DNA from 2 places in the Planococcus alkaliphilus genome. Region 1 is predicted to be linked to the other one. Evidence: riboswitches for the same ligand, from Rfam matches in the RefSeq annotation. Region 1 holds a riboswitch; the other holds the start of a gene.
What was found. A riboswitch is a leader RNA that binds a small molecule or an ion and turns the genes downstream of it on or off. The one in region 1 is predicted to bind FMN.

Region 1 (4,212 bases):
AGAGCGGCGACACAATCAGAACACTTCCAGGCAGCAGATAAGCCGGCAATTGGTAGCACATTGATTTGCCCATTCCAGTAGGCAGTAAAGCGATCACATCATTCCCCGCCACCACTTGTTCGATGATTTCTTTTTGGCCAGGCCGAAAAGATGTGTAACCGTATGTTTGATAGAGCAATTCTTCCAGTTTCATTTCACTTCCTCCTTTATAGCTAAAGCTAGGCGAATTTGAAAATAACTGGCAGCTGGGATTTTGTCTTTTATATTCCGTAATCTTTTTGTCTGTTCAGCTTTGCTGATATCCGTAATTTCCCTATACAATTCCGGGCTTAAAAACGCCGAGTAATCAAATAGCGGATCGTTCATGGCAAGTTCAACAAAATGATCTTCAATGGTACTGGTTTTCAATTGCCGGATTGAAGAGATTTCATTCAGTGAGTATCCTTCTTTGAATAGCTTTTCCGTTCTTCTCGTGGATTCTGTCAAAGAGGATAATTCGACAATATTTTCTTTCATTCCATTTAATAAGGGATGCCGCTTTTCTTCTATCGTTTCCAGCCAAGCATGCAAGCTTTCAATCACGGCTAATCGGGCATCTAAGACATATATCCCTTGGATATCTGCGATTTGCTCCCAAGTAAGCCCGCCCCATCCGAAACCGCTTAAACGCTGCATCAGCGCGTTTTTATGGCCATCGCTTACTTCAAGGGCTTGAAGGCTATCGAGAATTTCCGCCTTTAACTTAGTGACGGATTCCAAGTCACGGAAATGGATGGCCTTTAAATACCTTTTCACCCATCCTTGGATGTCCTCAGAATTGTCGATTGGATCGAATTTATTGATCGATTGGCTCGTATGGGAAAGAGTCTGGATCACCAAAGACAGGCGATTGAAGAAAATCATCTCATTCCCTCTGTACTTCCAGCCGTTTAAGCTGGTAGTGGGCAGCGGAAGGGTCAATGCTTGCTCAGTCAAATCAATGACGTCTTCATTGAAGCGTATGTATTTTTTGTTGATCAAACCTTTTACTGCTTGATCATAGACCTTTTTCTCCAACTTTGGCATCAAGCCAAAATAAGGATGCAATTTATAATAACCGACATCTTGAATTGTTTGGCCTGACTTTTTCCCTTTAATGATGTGATAAGGAGCTGATAATGTCCGCTCCAGATTTATGGTTTTCATGATGGCAATTACGAGTTCATCAAATAACAAGAGCGGTCCCCCTAGCGTTTTTGGTTGAAAATCTTCACAAACACCTTTAGAATGAATACGATAGTATAACTGAACTTGTTCGGAGATAAAGGAGAGGAAAATAATTATGGCTAAGTATACCATTGTCGATAAGGATACATGTATCGCTTGCGGCGCTTGCGGAGCTGCTGCACCTGACATTTATGACTACGACGACGAAGGAATTGCGTTCGTTATTCTAGATGATAACATGGGGACTGAGCAAGTTCCAGACGAATTGGAAGAAGACATGGAAGATGCATTCGAAGGCTGCCCAACTGACTCCATTAAAGTTGCGGATGCCCCGTTTGAAGGCAATCCATTAAAATACGAAGACTGATTATAACTACGCGCATGTAAGGCTTTTGCCTTGCATGCGTTTTTTTGCAGGAAAAAAGCAGGGAAGCCACTGACCTCGCAAGCTTCGGTCAATGGCTTCCCTGCTTTTTTAAATTTATGATTCGTAATAAAGCCGCTGTTTTTCAATCCAGGAGTACATGCTATTGAAGATCAATAAGACAACAGCAGCAAGTGCAATTCCTTTAATCAGATTGAAAGGCAGGATACCGAGCACGATTGTGCCGAATAGGGCATTGCCTGTTTCAGCCGGCATATTTAAGAAGTAAGTGTACATCGGCAAGAAAACCAAATAATTCAAGAGGCTCATACCGATAGCCATGGACAATGTTCCAGCAGTTAACCCGATGATCATTCCTTTTTTAGAAGCAATTCTGCGGTAAATCACATAAACGGGTGTAATGAACAGAATGCTGGTCGCAAAGTTTGCCAGATGGCCGACTGGCACTCCTGTCGGGCTTCCTGCAAATAGCCAGTCCAGTACGTTTTTGAAAAACGCTACTAGGATTCCGGCAACCGGCCCCATTGTGATTGCGGCGATCAAAGCCGGCACATCACTGAAATCAACTTTCAAAAATGCGGGTAATGCTGGTAATGGAAAGTTAAAAAGCATCAAAATAAATGAAATACTGCTCAACATTCCGATTACAATCATGGATTGTAATTTTTTGTTCTTCATATTCCTCTCTCCTTGTCGTGATTCACCAGAAGAAAGGCTTGGACTATGCTGCTACATAAAAAACCCCTTAAGCAAACTTCACTTAAGGGAGAAAAGGCACACTTAAAATAGCATTCCGTTTATATGTAAACGATACACGTCCGCACCTTCACCTTCTCCCATCCAGACTATACTGTCGGCTTTGGAATCTCACCAAATCCTGCGTTTTACGGCTCGCGGGCTTAAGGACTGCTGTCCAATTACCGCCGGTAGGGAATTGCACCCTGCCCCGAAGATGAATCGATATTTTGTTATGTCCTAATATTAGTAGAAAAAAGGCATAATGTAAACATAAATGCTTCACATTATGCCTTTTTATTTATTTTTTCTTTTAATTTAGCGGCCATTGAAGTTCGTTGGGCGCTTCCGGTACAGGAAGCGGCTCCTGGAAATTAAACTCCTGCCATTCGTTTTGCGCCATCCCCGCTAATTCAACCGGTTTTTCGAACGATTTCGCAGTCAACGAAAAATTCTCAATCATTTTCCGAACGGCCTGCTCATTGAAGCTACTGAAATCCAGCGGCTCAGAAAAATTGATTGTTATCGATTCATCATTTTCTACAACTTCATATTCCACATCCTGCAAAATGGAGCTTTCGAGAAAATCATTCGGTGAATTTTCAAGTGCAGCTAGCGCATCAGAAGCAGACTCATAGACCATTCCATAATCGGGTACAGAATAGACATTGCCGTCAGCAGCTGTATAAGAATAGTAGGCATGCTTTTCCGGTGCTGTTAGAATCGGCTCCATAGCTCCTACCTGATCGAATTCAGCTGGATTCCCTTGCTCATCGATTACGCGAATTTCATCCATATCTTTAAATGTTTCCTGGAGGGTTCTTGTGTAGACTTCAATGCTTGCCGAGGCCATATCGTATTGATGATCGGCCGGCAGCACGTGTTCTGCCACTCTGCCATTTTCAGAAAGCTCGCCAAGCAAAGGATGGTACTCATCAAATCCTAAAGCCTGCTCATCCAATTTGCCCGCATAGCGGTTATACATATCAATGGATGAAGGGCTCGCCTGTGAAAAATCCTGAGCAATCTGTTCGTTTGGAATTAAGAAAGACACCGGAATAACAAATGCATTTTCATTCAATCCGATCGTAAACAGCGTGTTGCCGTTCAAATCATCTTCATATATTGCCTGTGTTCCGGCAGCTTCTCCGCTTTCTTCTACACCAAAACTTTCGATCGAATTAGCTCCCTCCGAACTTTCCGCTTCCGGTATAGCCTGTTCGTTTACATTGTTTGCATCTGATGTGACCGCTTCATCTTTTGAACTTTCCGAACCGCTGGAATCAGATGCGCTATTCATGCCATTTTGGCTGATAATGGAGGCGATTAAAACGCCAACCGTGATAAATGCCAAAGCCGCGACCAAAAATGGCAGCCACCGCTTTGGTTTTTTCTTCACAGGCGATGCCTGGTTTAACCGCATATAAACTTCTTCTTTAGACCGTTCGTCTTTAATCTGCGGGAACTCCCTCAGCATACTTTCAATCTGGTCATCGTCCCATTGCTTATTCGGCATGCGCTTCTCCCCCTTCCATAGAGGATAATTTTTCACGGAGCGACTTAATGGCACGGTGTTGCGTCGTCTTTACTTTGCCTTCGGTCCAGCCGAGGACTTCCGCCGTTTCAGCGATCGATAAATCTTGGAAAAAGCGCATAATGATGACCATTTTCTGATCGCCTGTACACAAATCCAAAGTTTTATACAGCAAAATCTTATCTTCATTCAATAACGAAACTTCTTCCGGTATTTTCTCCGGGGAAACCAATTGTTGGGTTTCCCAATCGAAATGTTCCATCGAATGCTTCTGGCGCACCGCAGCTTTTCGGAAATGATCAATCGCTACATTTTTCGCAATCGAAAAAAGCCACGTTTTTTCAGAGCTTTT
Region 2 (4,212 bases), 1.0 Mb from region 1:
TTCCCGCAGCGAGAAGACGCCTTGTTGGCGGAGCATGACGCGCAATTGCTCCATTTCCAAATGATTCTTATTCAATTCTTTGATATTGAATTCTCCATCGCGGATTAAAATAGAGGATTCTCCTTTTAGCAAGACGCGAATCCGATCGTACTTCTGAGATAGTTTTTCAATAGTGAAAAGCATAGCACCCCATACCGCTACCGCAAACCACACATGCAAACTTGAAACTTTGTCATCGTAGATGCTTTCTTCTAAAATACCGCCCAATACAATCGAATAGATAAAATCAAAAGGCGTCAGCTGGGACATTTCCTTTTTGCCCAGCAGCCGGGTAACCACCAATAAAGCGATCAATCCAAAAAATAACTTTGTGCCAATATCGACATAAGCCATTGCCTTGACCTCCATTCAATAGTCTCTTACCATCCCCTTTCCCCTTATTTAGTTTCCTAAGCTATTTCAAAACCAGTCTTGACTACAAAAAAACTCCGGAGCAAAAGCTCCGGAGCCTATATAGGTTGAACTAAATTAATTGTAGTGCGATGAAATCGCTCCAGGCGAACGCGAGCCCGCGGCAAGCGCAGCTGTTTTGCGTAATATCGACAGGGAAAAGTTATTAGTTCAACTTATATAGATGACAATTTTTTCATCAAGTTAGCCATTTCAATCGCGCCTGCAGCCGATTCCCAGCCCTTATTCCCAGCTTTTGTGCCAGCCCGTTCAATCGCCTGTTCAATCGAATCGGTCGTCAAGACGCCGAAGATGACCGGAATTCCTGCGTTGTCACTAACTCTAGAAACTCCTTTCGCTGCTTCACTGCAGACATAGTCAAAATGGGGCGTTGCGCCGCGAATAACCGTTCCGAGCGTGATAATCGCATCGTACTTTCCGCTTTGCGCCATTTTCTTCGCTGCAAGCGGAATTTCGAAAGCACCCGGTACCCAAGCAACCGCTACATCATCTTCATTCACTCCGTGGCGCTTTAGCGCATCTTCTGCGCCGCTCAGCAATTTGCTTGTAATGAACTCGTTAAAGCGCCCCACCACTATTCCGATCCGCAATCCTTCACCATTCAAATAACCTTCGTAATGTACAGCCATTCTATCTACTCCTTTTTAATATCAGCAATCGCTAATGTAAATTTTTTATCGCACTCAGCATATTTTTTAAATGGCCATTTCGCGTTCTTTGCGATATGCAACCAATGATTCAATCGTCAAAATTCCCAGCCCTAAGCGTTCGGCCACTTCCTGTAAATCATCGACACGCGCCATCGTACCATCTGGTTTCAAGATTTCGCATATGACGCCAGCCGGAACAGAACCGGCGAGTTTCGCTAAATCCACTGCCGCTTCAGTATGTCCGGTACGGGTAAGCACCCCGCCGCTTTTGGCAATCAACGGGAATACATGGCCGGGCCGGTTAAAGTCGCGCGCTTGCGCCGATGGATCCGCCAAACTTTTAATCGTATGGGAACGTTCAAAGGCACTGATGCCGGTTGTCGTTTCTTTATGGTCAATGCTGATCGTAAATGCAGTTCCAAACTCATCTGTGTTTTCATCCGTCATCAAGGGCATGTTTAATCGAGCCGCAATTGATTCGTCAATCGGAGCACAGATTAAGCCTCTTCCTTCGGCAGCCATTAAATTGATGATTTCAGGTGTAGCAAATTCAGCCAAGGCAATAAAGTCACCTTCATTCTCACGGTTTTCATCATCAATCACAATCACAGCTTTTCCTGCTTTCAAATCACTCACGGCTTCTTCAACTTTATAGAACAAGACTTCCACCTCCATTAGAATCCATTTTCAGCTAACCAATTACGCGTCATTTTAGGCGCAGTCTGTTGAATTCGCTCTGTATATTTCGCGAGCAAATCGCATTCGATATTTACTTGTGCACCGATTCCTTTATTGCCAAGCACTGAATCTTCTTGGGTCGTCGGAATTAAGGAGATGATAATCGACCGAGCTCCTAATCCGAAAATAGTCAAAGAAGTCCCATCAATTGCAACCGAACCTTTATTCATCATGTATTTCATCAATGCGGGCTCTATCTCAATTTCTTTTGTCCAAGCATTCGCTTCTTTTCTAACAGCTCGAATCTTGCCGACCCCATCAATATGGCCGCTGACGAAATGGCCGCCAAATCGTCCATTTGCCGGCATCGCCCGTTCTAAATTAACGGGTGAACCGCTTGCCAGCTCTTTTAGCGCCGAAGATTTGAAAGTCTCTGGAATGACATCGGCAGTAAATGACTGATGGGCAAAACTTGAAACCGTCAGGCAGACTCCGTTGACCGCTATACTGTCGCCCCGCTTCATATCTTCTAAAATCAACGAACAGGAAATCACCAGTTCCAATGATTGCGATTTGGACTGAACGGAAGAGATCTTTCCGACTTCTTCTACAATCCCGGTAAACAAATGCATCACGCTCCTCTTTTAACGCTTGGCCATACGCTGGCCTATTTTTGTGCATACCAAAAAAACACCTGTATTTCTGATATGCTGGGTTCTTTGGTGTCAGAGACACCCTTTCGATGTTGCTAAATTGGATTCTTTCCACCAAGGGGCTGTCGGGTGGCAAGGAAAGGAAAAACAAGAGAGGGTAAAATACACTTTTTAATCGGCACCGTAAAAAGCGTACACTAAATAAGCTTCATTTCTTGGCTGCGAAATGAAAATGTAAGCTATTTATAAAAAAAGTGCATAACAAAATAAGCCTTCAAATTCTTCTCCCATCCAGACTTTCACTGTCGGTGCCGGATTTTCACCAGCTCCACCGCTTTTCAACGACAGCAAACGTGCATGTCCGAAACCGGCGAATGCCGGAGCTGGGCGATGCAAAAACTCAGGCGGGGATGCCTGCAGCTTACATTTGCTTAAAGATCGGGTCACGGACTTACAGTTTCCTGCTCACCGCCGGTAAGGAATTTCACCTTGCCCCGAAGAATTTGATTCGATTATTTGTCGTTATAAGGGTAACATAATTAAAAGAGGAATCCGATTATATTGAAAATTTTTTTGAAAAAAGGGGTGAAAAGAATGACACACGAAATGACTGTAAAAGGATTGGATGTAGACCCCGAAACCCGCTGTCGGCATTACCATTCAGAAGTAGACCGCATTGCCATTAAATTTTATTGCTGCGGAATCTACTACCCTTGCTTTGAATGCCATCAAGCGGTCGGATGCGGCCAACATCAAGTATGGCCTTTGGAGCTTTTTCATGAAAAAGCGATTCTTTGCGGCAGCTGCGGCTACGAATTGAGTATTACGGAGTATTTGGAATGCCGTTCTGAATGCCCGTCTTGTAATTCTTCCTTTAATCCTGGATGCAGTTTGCATAAACATTTATACTTCGCTGCATAAAAAAGGGCTGTCCGGTAAGTCGTTATTCGACTTGTGGACAGCCCTTCTTTTTATCAAGCACTTTCAGTGGCTTGTTCAACTCTTAGACACATAACAATTTGCTCACCTTTTGAACGCATCAAGCGCCGGCCGGTATCCTCAAATCCGGCTTTCTCATAAACCCGCTGCGCCGCAAGATTCCGCGCATTCACACCGAGCACAATTTCATCAAATTGCGGATATTCTTTTCTTATAAATTCCGGGAGGGCGTAAATTGAGCCTGTAGCGATTCCCCTGCCTTGGAATTTAGGGTTTACTGAATAGCCGCGAAGCAATAAAGCCCTGGGATTATTGGAGTATTTTTTTCGGTCATCGGATTCATCAAGCTCGAAAAATCCAGCCACTTCATCACGCGCTTTGATGATGATTAAATGCTTTAGCGGATTTTCCGCATCCCGTTCAATGATGTCTTGGGGAAGACCGGTAAATTCAAGCTGATCGGATGGCAAGTCATACGTGACAGCCACTTTTGATGAGTAAGGATGAAGCGATACTTCTTTCTTTTTTATCATGACAAACGCCTCCTTGCTGCTCATGGAATTCCATTTTCAATCCGATTATAGCACGCTTTTATTTGATGGAGTTTTCAATAATGTAAAGTTTGGAATTCCGGCAAAATAGGGCAAGCACTAAGCTTTCTCCAAAGTGACCACGATAATTTCCGGCAAATTGAAAATCCGTACCGGGAAACCGCTATTGCCTAGACCGCGGCTTAAGACCAGTCGCGTCGACTGTTCTTCGAAAATCCCTTTTGTCATGGTCGGGAACCATCCTTGACCCGGTGCAAATAAGCCGCCAAG

Region 2: another riboswitch for FMN. It lies ahead of ribE (riboflavin synthase); the one in region 1 lies ahead of AC2EXB_RS11580 (ECF transporter S component).

The regions. Positions count from the first base shown of each region.
Region 1 covers NZ_CM168060.1:2,152,729-2,156,940, forward strand. The annotation lists gene AC2EXB_RS11565 (RecQ family ATP-dependent DNA helicase) at 1-193, opposite strand, end outside; gene AC2EXB_RS11570 (YpbB family protein) at 190-1,215, opposite strand; gene AC2EXB_RS11575 (ferredoxin) at 1,322-1,573, shown strand; gene AC2EXB_RS11580 (ECF transporter S component) at 1,688-2,269, opposite strand; FMN riboswitch at 2,416-2,549, opposite strand; gene AC2EXB_RS11585 (hypothetical protein) at 2,640-3,842, opposite strand; gene sigX (RNA polymerase sigma factor SigX) at 3,832-4,212, opposite strand, start outside.
Region 2 covers NZ_CM168060.1:3,164,150-3,168,361, forward strand. The annotation lists gene AC2EXB_RS16470 (DUF421 domain-containing protein) at 1-393, opposite strand, end outside; gene ribH (6,7-dimethyl-8-ribityllumazine synthase) at 627-1,100, opposite strand; partial or broken gene ribB (3,4-dihydroxy-2-butanone-4-phosphate synthase) at 1,170-1,781, opposite strand; gene ribE (riboflavin synthase) at 1,796-2,425, opposite strand; FMN riboswitch at 2,728-2,958, opposite strand; gene AC2EXB_RS16490 (CHY zinc finger protein) at 3,047-3,373, shown strand; gene AC2EXB_RS16495 (GNAT family N-acetyltransferase) at 3,427-3,924, opposite strand; gene AC2EXB_RS16500 (metallophosphoesterase) at 4,042-4,212, opposite strand, start outside.